Regions from separate parts of the Streptomyces vinaceus genome, predicted to be linked through region 1. Evidence: riboswitches for the same ligand, from Rfam matches in the RefSeq annotation. Region 1 holds a riboswitch; each other region holds the start of a gene.
The links. A riboswitch is a leader RNA that binds a small molecule or an ion and turns the genes downstream of it on or off. The one in region 1 is predicted to bind cobalamin.

Region 1 (2,189 bases):
TCACGTACCGCCGCGACCGGCCCTACGAGCTGGCGCTCGACTTCCGCGGCGCCGGGACGCACCTGGCGCGCTGGGTGTTCTCCCGGGACCTGCTGCTCGACGGGGAGACCTGCGTGACGGGCGAGGGCGACGTCCGGGTGTGGCCGCGCTGGCAGGGCGGGGAGCCGCGGGTCTTCCTCGCCTTCAGCAACGGCGCGCAGAGCTGCGTGGTGTCCGCCCGGGCGAAGGACGTGCGGGTGCTGTGCCGGCGGCTGGTCGCCCTGGTGCCGCGCGGCGAAGAGCGGCGGCACTACGACCTGGACGCCCAGCTGAGCACCCTGCTGCCCCGATAAATGACGTTTCCATAAGATCCGTTGAGTTGGGCCCGGTTTGGGTGCAACCATGAGCGTCCGGCCCGCGCCGCTCGTCGTGAACGCCCGCTGGGGCGAGCGCCGCCTTCGCCTCGACGCCGGCGGTCCGCTCCTCCACCCTGCACGCGCCCGAGCGGCTCGTGCTGGACGTCGCGCACCGCGACGAGTGCCGGTGAGACCGCGCCGAGCGCCCCGCGCCTGCCGGCGGGCGTTCGGGCCGGGTTGGTGCAGGTCCGTCCCTCCGACTAGGGTCAGCTGGCCTTGGTGTACGGGAAACCGGTGGGAAACCGGTGCGGCCCTCGCCACTGTGAACGGGAAGTCCGGCTCCACTCCTTAGGGAAGCCACTGGGCGGCGCGGGAGGTTCCGCACCGCCCGGGAAGGCGGGGTCAGGGCATCAGCACCCGTGAGCCAGGAGACCGGCCGGGGCGCGTTGTCCATCCACGAGGTGCTGGAGAGGTCTCCCCACTCATGCATATAGCCGAGGGGTTCCTGCCCCCTTTGCACGCGGTCGCCTGGGGCGCCGCGTCCGCTCCGTTCGTCGTCCACGGTGTCCGCGCCCTCTCCCGCGAGGTGAAGGCGAACCCGGAGAGCACGCTGCTGCTCGGGGCGTCCGGAGCGTTCACGTTCGTCCTGTCCGCCCTCAAGATCCCGTCCGTGACGGGCAGTTGTTCGCACCCCACCGGGACCGGGCTCGGAGCGATCCTGTTCCGGCCGCCCATCATGGCGGTGCTCGGCACGATCACCCTGCTCTTCCAGGCGCTGCTGCTGGCGCACGGCGGGCTGACCACCCTCGGCGCGAACGTGTTCTCGATGGCGATCGCCGGGCCGTGGGCCGGGTACGGGGTGTACCTGCTGCTGAAGCGCTTCGACGTGCCGCTGATGGTGACCGTATTCTTCGGCGCGTTCTTCGCCGACCTGGTGACCTACTGCGTGACGTCCGTGCAGCTGGCGCTGGCCTTCCCGGACCCCGGCACCGGGTTCCCGGGCGCGCTCGCGAAGTTCGGCGGCATCTTCGCGGTGACGCAGATCCCGCTCGCGGTGAGCGAGGGGCTGCTGACGGTTCTCGTGATGCGGCTGCTGATGCAGTCGAGCAAGTCGGACCTGGTCCGGCTGGGCGTCGCGAAGTTCACCGGTCGCAGCGAGCAGAAGGCGGCCGTGTGATGGGCATGAGCCGGAACGCGAAGATCAACGGCCTGCTGCTGCTCCTGGTGGCGGCGCTGGCCGTGCTGCCGATCGCGCTGGGGATGGGCGAGGGCAAGGAGGAGCCGTTCGCGGGCGCCGACGCGCAGGCGGAGTCGGCGATCACGGAGCTGAAGCCCGACTACGAGCCGTGGTTCTCGCCGCTGTACGAACCCCCGTCCGGGGAGGTCGAGTCGGCCCTGTTCGCCCTCCAGGCGGCCCTGGGCGCGGGTGTGCTCGCGTACTACTTCGGCGTCCGCAAGGGACGCCGCCAGGCGACCGCGGCGGCCGCGGCCCGGCCGGACGCCTCCGCGGACCGGCCCGACACCGCCGCCTCGGAGTCGTAGGCGGTGCTGCCGATCGACGTGGCGGCGCACGCGAGCCGGTGGCGGCGCCGGCATCCCCTGGAAAAGGCCCTGCTGGGGCTCGGCCTGACGGTCAGCGCCGTATGCCTGCCGCCCTGGCCCGGCGGTCCGCTGGTCGCCGCCGCCACGCTCGCCGTGCTGCTCGGCCCGGCCGGCGTGGCCGGGCGGCAGCTGTGGCGGGCCTTCCGGATCCCGCTGGGCTTCTGCTTCACCGGCGCGCTCCCACTGCTGGTGGCCGTCGGCGGCCCCGGCGGGTTCGTCTCGCTCGCGCCCGACGGCCCCCGGCACGCCGCC
Region 2 (2,189 bases), 3.3 Mb from region 1:
CACTCATCTCGCCCACCGGCTTGCCCAGCAGCACCACCTGGCTGCTGCGGTCGCTGCCGGGCTTGAGCAGCACCGGGTTCATCAGCGCCGTCGGCTCCACGCGGGCCGCCTGCGCCTGCATCGCCTGCGCGCGCCCGATCTCGGCGCCCTCGCGCGTCACGAACGAGTTCAGCGACATGTTCTGCGCCTTGAACGGCGCCACCTTCACGCCCTGCCGGGCCAGCCAGCGGCAGATGCCCGCCGTGACCACGCTCTTGCCCGCGTCCGATGTGGTGCCGGCGACGAGAAGTCCCCCGCCGAGCTGCTTCGCGCCGCTCATCCGCGCCCCTTCCGTATGCCGTACGAGACCGCACAGCGCAGTGCCACGCACGCCCCCAGCGCCAGCCACGTCACCTGACGGGACAGCCGTACCGCGCGTTCGATGTCGGCGGCCTCCACCGGCCGCCCCTCCTCGCCGTTCAGCACGGCCCGGTGCTCGATGCGCCCGCCGTACGAAAGGGTCCCGCCCAGCCGCACCCCGAGCGCCCCGGCGAAGGAGGCCTCCACGGGCCCGGCGTTCGGGCTCGGGTGTGCGGCGGCGTCCGCGCGCCAGGCGCGTACGGCTCCCCGCCGGTCGGGCCCGGCCGCCGCGGCGGCCAGCGCGGTCAGCCGGGCGCCCGGCCAGCCCATGAGGTCGTCGAGCCGGGCCGAGGCCCAGCCGTAGCGCAGGTGGCGCGGGGACTTGTGGCCGACCATCGCGTCCAGGGTGTTCACGGCGCGGAACGCCAGCAGCCCCGGGACACCGGCCGCGGCGCCCCACACCAGGGCGCCGACCACCGCGTCGGAGGTGTTCTCGGCGACCGACTCCACGACGGCGCGGGCCATCTGCTGCCCGTCCAGGGCCTGCGGATCGCGCCCGCACAGGTGCGGCAGCCGCTCCCGGGCCACCTCGGCGTCCCCGGCGGCGAGCGCGCCGCCGATGGCGCGGGCCTCCCGGCCCAGCGAGGTGCCGCCGACGACGGCCCAGGTGGCCACCGCGGTCAGGGCGATACGGGTGGCCGCGGGCCGGGAGCGCACGGCGCGGGCGCCCAGCGCGCCGACGGCTGCCGCGCCCCCGGCGCATATGAGGGTGTGCAGAACGCCCCGTGCGCGGTCGTCGCGCCACAGGGCGCGCTCGACGGCGGTGGCGGCTCGTCCGAAGGCGGCCACGGGGTGCCCCCGGCGCGGATCACCGAGGATCCGGTCGCCGATCAGGCCCGCCGTGGCGCCGTACGCGAAGACGCGGTCGGCACGCATGGTGCAGGTATGTCCTCACTCAGGGTCCGCGCCCTGGTTCGACGTGTCCGGCGGTGGGAGTTCCTGGCTCCCGGGGCGCACGCGCCGCGTGCTCCCCGGTGACAGTGGCGGGACCGCGCCGGATTCGCACCGGACTTCCTCTCCATGCCGCCGTATTGGCTCGGGCAGTCCACCACGCACCGAGAAGGCCCGTCAACTCGCCGTTGACCTGCGGCGGTGCAGGTCAGGGAGGCGGGTCGCGGGCGCACGAAAGCTCCCCCCGGGAATCCCGGAGGGAGCTTCGGCACGCCGTGGACCGGTCGGTCGGACCGGGTCAGCTGACGATCAGGTAGATCCCGTACCCCACGGCCGCCGCGACGAGCGCGAAGCAGGCGTACGCGCCGCTGCGGGCGAGGGTGGCGGCGCCGCCCTGCTCGGTGGCGGTCTCGTGCTTGGAGAGGCCCACCAGACCCAGGGTGAACAGGGCCACGAGGGCGACGGTGGCGGAGAGGCTGACCCCGAAGACGGAGCCGAGTGCTGCCCAGTCGATCTTCATACTGCGGATTCCTCTGTCGTTCTCGGGGTCAGACCGCGGCGGCGGGGGCCGCCGGCGTGGTCGGTGCGGCCGCCGGGATGGTGGCCTTCAGCGCCTCGTCCGTGACCGCGGCGGTCGTACCGGCGGCGGCCTCGGCGGCCACCGTCGGCGGGACGGTGACGGCGGCCATGGCCGTGGTGACGACGCCCGGCTCCTCGGCCGCGGCCGGCTGCACCTCGTTGACGTTGCTGTGGTCGACGACCTGGCGGCGCGAGATGAGCCAGATGGCGACGCAGGAGGCGACCAGGAAGAGCGCGACGGCGGCGACACCGACGTCACCGGTGCGCATGACCAGCTCGGCACCGGAGGCGACGACGGCGGCGGCCGGCAGGGTCAGGCC
Region 3 (2,189 bases), 4.9 Mb from region 1:
CGCCCGCGTACGTGATCTGCTCGGGCACCCAGTGCCCGGCCGGCCAGAGCGGATCCAGCCATTCGATCGCCACGACCCGGGGGCGCGGCCGCCCCGAGGTGAGCCCGCGTACGGCGTCCAGCCGGTCGGCGAGTTCCGCCCGCCGGGCCCGCGCGTGATCCGGTACGCCGAGCAGCTCACCCACCGTGACCAGGCAGTCCAGCACGTCGCCGAGAGTGCGCGGCTCCAGGCTGAGCACACGGGGCCCGCCGTCCAGGACGCGCACGGCCCGGCTGACCCCCGCGTACGAGACGGCGCAGACGTCGCACAGGTCCTGGGTCAGGACCACCTCGGGGGCCAGGGCGCCGAGGGCGTCGGTGTCGAGCGTGTACAGCGAGGAGCCGCTGTGAGCGGCGCCGCCGACCGCGTCGGAGATCTCCCGGCTGGTCAGGGCGTCGGAGGAGAGCCCGGCGGACGTCACCACCGGTACCCCGGCCACGGCCTGCGGAGGCCAGTCGCACTCGTGCGTACGGCCCACCAGATCGGCGGCGAGGCCGAGTTCGGCCACGATGTCGGTGGCTGCCGGGAGCAGCGAGACGATGCGCATGCCTTGAGCGTAGATCGAGCCGCGGAGTGGGGGTGGACTTACTAGGACGTCCAACTATATGTTCGTGACAAGCCCGCGGTGCAGGGAAGCCGGTGTGAATCCGGCGCGGTCCCGCCACTGTGACTGGGGAGTGCGTTCTTCAGCAGGTCAGGCCACTGACGGAAACCATCCGTCGGGAAGGCCGGAGAACGCGCGTCGATCCGGGAGCCAGGATACCGGCCGTGGGGTGTTCCGTGTTGTCCACGAGGATGGAGCAGACACGCATGGCACCGGTACGTGACCACGGCCCTGGTGATCCGGCGGAGTACCCGAACGGCGAGGGCCTGTCCTCGCGTTCGTGACTCGACGAGGGCGCCCCCGGCCCTTTCCTGTCCCCGCGGCGAGCCCGCAGTGCGCACCCCGATCGGTGCCGGACTGCGGCAGCGCCGCGCCTTCCTCGGATCCTCACCTGACGAGAGAGCAGGCATCGATGGTCCGCGAGCTCACCCATTTCATCGGCGGAAAGCACACCACCGGCACCTCCGGTCTCTTCGCCGACGTGTACGACCCCAACACCGGCACCGTCCAGGCCCGGGTCCCCCTGGCGGGCCGCGCCGACACCGAGGCGGCGATCGCGTCCGCCGAGGAGGCCCAGGAGGAATGGGGCCGGTGGAACCCTCAGCGGCGCGCCCGCGTCCTGCTGCGCTTCCTCGAACTCATCGAGGGCGAACGCGAGTCGCTGGCCCGGCTGCTGTCCTGTGAGCACGGCAAGACCGTCGCCGACGCCCACGGTGACCTCCAACGCGGCCTGGAAGTAGTGGAGTTCGCCGCCGGGATCCCGCACCTCCTCAAGGGCGAGTTCACCGACAACGCCGGCACCGGCATCGACGTGCACTCGCTGCGCGCGCCGCTGGGCGTCGTGGCCGGGATCACCCCGTTCAACTTCCCCGCGATGATCCCGCTGTGGCAGGCCGCGCCCGCCCTGGCCTGCGGAAACGCCTTCATCCTGAAGCCCTCCGAGCGCGCCCCCTCCGTACCCCTGCGGCTGGCCGAACTGTTCCTGGAGGCCGGCCTGCCGCCCGGCGTGCTCAACGTCGTCAACGGCGGTAAGGAAGCCGTGGACACCCTGCTCGAAGATCCCCGGGTCCAGGCCCTCGGATTCGTCGGGTCGACCCCCGTCGCCGCGCACGTCTACGCCACCGCCGCCGCGCACGGCAAGCGCGCCCAGTGCTTCGGCGGCGCCAAGAACCACATGATCGTGATGCCGGACGCCGACCTCGACCAGGCGGTGGAGGCCCTGATCGGTGCCGGCTACGGCTCCGCGGGTGAGCGCTGCATGGCCATCGCCGTCGCCGTGCCCGTGGGCGAGGAGACCGCCGACGCCCTGGTGGCGAAGCTGAAGGAGCGCATCGCCGCCCTGCGCATCGGCACCTCCGACGACCCGGAAGCCGACTTCGGGCCGCTGGTCAGCCAGGACGCCCTCGACCGGGTCCGGCGCTATGTGGACATAGGCGTCGACGAGGGCGCAGAACTCGCCGTGGACGGCAGGGGTTTCACCCTCCCCGGGCACGAGACCGGGTACTTCGCCGGAGCCACCCTCTTCGACCGGGTGACCCCGCAGATG
Region 4 (2,189 bases), 2.0 Mb from region 1:
GGCGTCGATGGAGGCGTACGCGGACGGGGTGGTGTCGGTCGGCTTGTACTTGAAGCCGCCGGCCGGGTTGTACTGGTTGGCTATCAGGAAGTCGATCGGGGTCTTGCCCGCGACGGTGAGGAAGTCTCCGGTCTGTGGGTTGAAGCCACAGGCGTTGAGGCCCGCGACGCCCCAGCCGTTGGAGCTGGTGTTGACCCCGTACAGGGAGTTGAAGGCACCGGTCGCGGTGACGAGCTTGCTCTTCAGGAAGTTCTTCGCCTGGACGACGTCCGTGTCCGTGTTGGGGACGCCGGAGACGCAGAGGGCCGCCATGGCCGCGCCGGTCATGTCCACATCGCCCGCCGAGTTGAGGACGGTCGGGTTGCCCTCGGCCTTGTTGTAGGTCCAGCCGCCGTCGACGTGCTGGTTGGCGCGGATCCGGGTGACCATCGAGTCCGTGAGCGCCTGCGGAACGCGCGCGCCGCCGGCCTGGGTCTTGGCGCCGCCCAGCGAAAGCGCGGCGAATACGGTGCCGTTGAAGTTCCCGGAGGGGCCGAAGTAGCCCGCCTCCGCCGTCTGCCAGTACGCGTAGATGTTCGCGACCAGGTTGCGGGAGGCCGAGACGCGGGCCGGGTCGATGCCGGCGGCGTACGCGTTCAGCGCGCCGCGCTCGTAGTCGGTGACGACCGGGGAGGCCGACGGCCAGCCGGACGTGGAGAGCAGGTTGCGGTAGACGGACCGGGCGTTCTTCGTGGTGTCGCCACCGGGGTAGACGTCGACGACGGCCGTACCGGCGGCGGCGAAGGCGCTGAACGCCCACTCGTTGGACAGCCCGGAGCCGGCGTACGAACCGTCCGCCGCCTGCAGCGACTTGAGGTAGGCGACCCCATTGGTCTTGGACGCGGCGATCTGCGCGGGCGAGGAGGTCGCGAAGGCGGGCAGCGCGGTGAGGGCCAAGGCGCCGAGCGCGGCGGGCACCGCGAGCGCGAGGCGGCGGGAGGTACGGGGACGGGACATGGCCTGCTCCTGGAATCGGCGGACGCCGACCGCGTCCGGCACGCGCTCCGCCACCGCGCGGGGCGCACGGCGGGGCAAGCCGGAGGGCCGCCGTCCGGAACGCGTGGTACGGCTTCCTGTACTGCATCGCCGTATGGGCATTCGGGCTCGGAGACGGCCCCCGCCGTCCCACACCGCTGCGCGTCAGCTCCGGCTTCTCACCGGATTCCCCCATCTGGCAGCCCAGGACGCTACCTGAGTGATCAAGGCTCCGCCAGCCGCCGCGAGCCGCGCTGCCGGAGGGACGCTGGAGCGTTCGCCGGTGAGACGCATCCCACCTTGACGCTGTCTTTATCGGCGTGTTCCACTCCGACTGATAAGCACTCAGTTCCAGGGGAAGCCGGTCGGAATCCGGCGCTGACCCGCAACCGTAGGCCCGGCACCGCCGGGCGAGCCGGACTGCCTGGAGCCAGGTTTTGCAGCGAGAAACGCCGTCGCGGACTACGGCGTGGTTCGAACGGCTTCCCTTGCGCTCCTCGTGCGACCGAAGCCCTTTGCCACGCACACGTCCGCCCGGCCGACACGAGGGGCCGTGGTGGGGACCGCAGAGCTGGCAGAGCGACGCACGGGGAAAAAGAGGCTGGTGTCGCTGATATCGGCGGTACTGCTGGCCTTCGGCGCGAGCGTCTCCTTGGTCACCGGGAGCCCGTCCGCCGCGGCCGACCCCATCGAGGGCTGCACGGCCACGACCGGCGCGATCGTCGCCGTCGACTTCGGCCCGTTCGGGGGCAAGGTCGAGCGGGGCTGTGACACCACGCCCACCACGGGCTACGACCTGCTCCACGAGGCCGGTTTCACCACCGAGGGCACCGTCCACGACGGCCCGGCCTTCATCTGCCGCATCGGCAAGGGGTCCTTCAACTCCGGTACGCAATACCCCACCGCGGAGAAGGAACCCTGTGTCCTGACCCCGCAGGCCACCGCCTACTGGTCGTACTGGACCGCCTCGCCCGGCCAGCAGAACTGGACCTACAGCCCGCTCGGTGCGATGGCCCGCACCCCGGGGCCCGGCGACGTCGACGCCTGGGTGTTCGGCGGTACGGACGTCGGCGGCACCTCGGGCAAGCCCGCCTTCTCGCCCGCCGACGTCCGCGCGGGGGGCGGCGGCCCCGGCCCGGACCCGTCCGGCCCGACGACCCCGCCCACCGTGGCGC

Region 2: linked by a shared signal. The riboswitch ahead of CP980_RS25450 (cobalamin biosynthesis protein) and the one ahead of CP980_RS10115 (energy-coupling factor ABC transporter permease) in region 1 are both predicted to bind cobalamin.
Region 3: linked by a shared signal. The riboswitch ahead of CP980_RS32520 (CoA-acylating methylmalonate-semialdehyde dehydrogenase) and the one ahead of CP980_RS10115 (energy-coupling factor ABC transporter permease) in region 1 are both predicted to bind cobalamin.
Region 4: linked by a shared signal. The riboswitch ahead of CP980_RS01510 (prenyltransferase/squalene oxidase repeat-containing protein) and the one ahead of CP980_RS10115 (energy-coupling factor ABC transporter permease) in region 1 are both predicted to bind cobalamin.

What each region holds. Positions count from the first base shown of each region.
Region 1 is NZ_CP023692.1:2,332,028-2,334,216, forward strand. It holds gene CP980_RS10110 (SsgA family sporulation/cell division regulator) at 1-332, shown strand, start outside; cobalamin riboswitch at 596-790, shown strand; gene CP980_RS10115 (energy-coupling factor ABC transporter permease) at 820-1,512, shown strand; gene CP980_RS10120 (energy-coupling factor ABC transporter substrate-binding protein) at 1,518-1,877, shown strand; gene cbiQ (cobalt ECF transporter T component CbiQ) at 1,881-2,189, shown strand, end outside.
Region 2 is NZ_CP023692.1:5,644,537-5,646,725, forward strand. It holds gene CP980_RS25445 (cobyric acid synthase) at 1-319, opposite strand, end outside; gene CP980_RS25450 (cobalamin biosynthesis protein) at 316-1,275, opposite strand; cobalamin riboswitch at 1,314-1,464, opposite strand; gene CP980_RS25455 (hypothetical protein) at 1,589-1,810, opposite strand; gene CP980_RS25460 (inorganic phosphate transporter) at 1,839-2,189, opposite strand, start outside.
Region 3 is NZ_CP023692.1:7,212,570-7,214,758, forward strand. It holds gene CP980_RS32515 (cobalamin-binding protein) at 1-586, opposite strand, end outside; cobalamin riboswitch at 646-824, shown strand; gene CP980_RS32520 (CoA-acylating methylmalonate-semialdehyde dehydrogenase) at 1,056-2,189, shown strand, end outside.
Region 4 is NZ_CP023692.1:326,088-328,276, forward strand. It holds gene CP980_RS01510 (prenyltransferase/squalene oxidase repeat-containing protein) at 1-996, opposite strand, end outside; cobalamin riboswitch at 1,112-1,239, opposite strand; gene CP980_RS01515 (prenyltransferase/squalene oxidase repeat-containing protein) at 1,571-2,189, shown strand, end outside.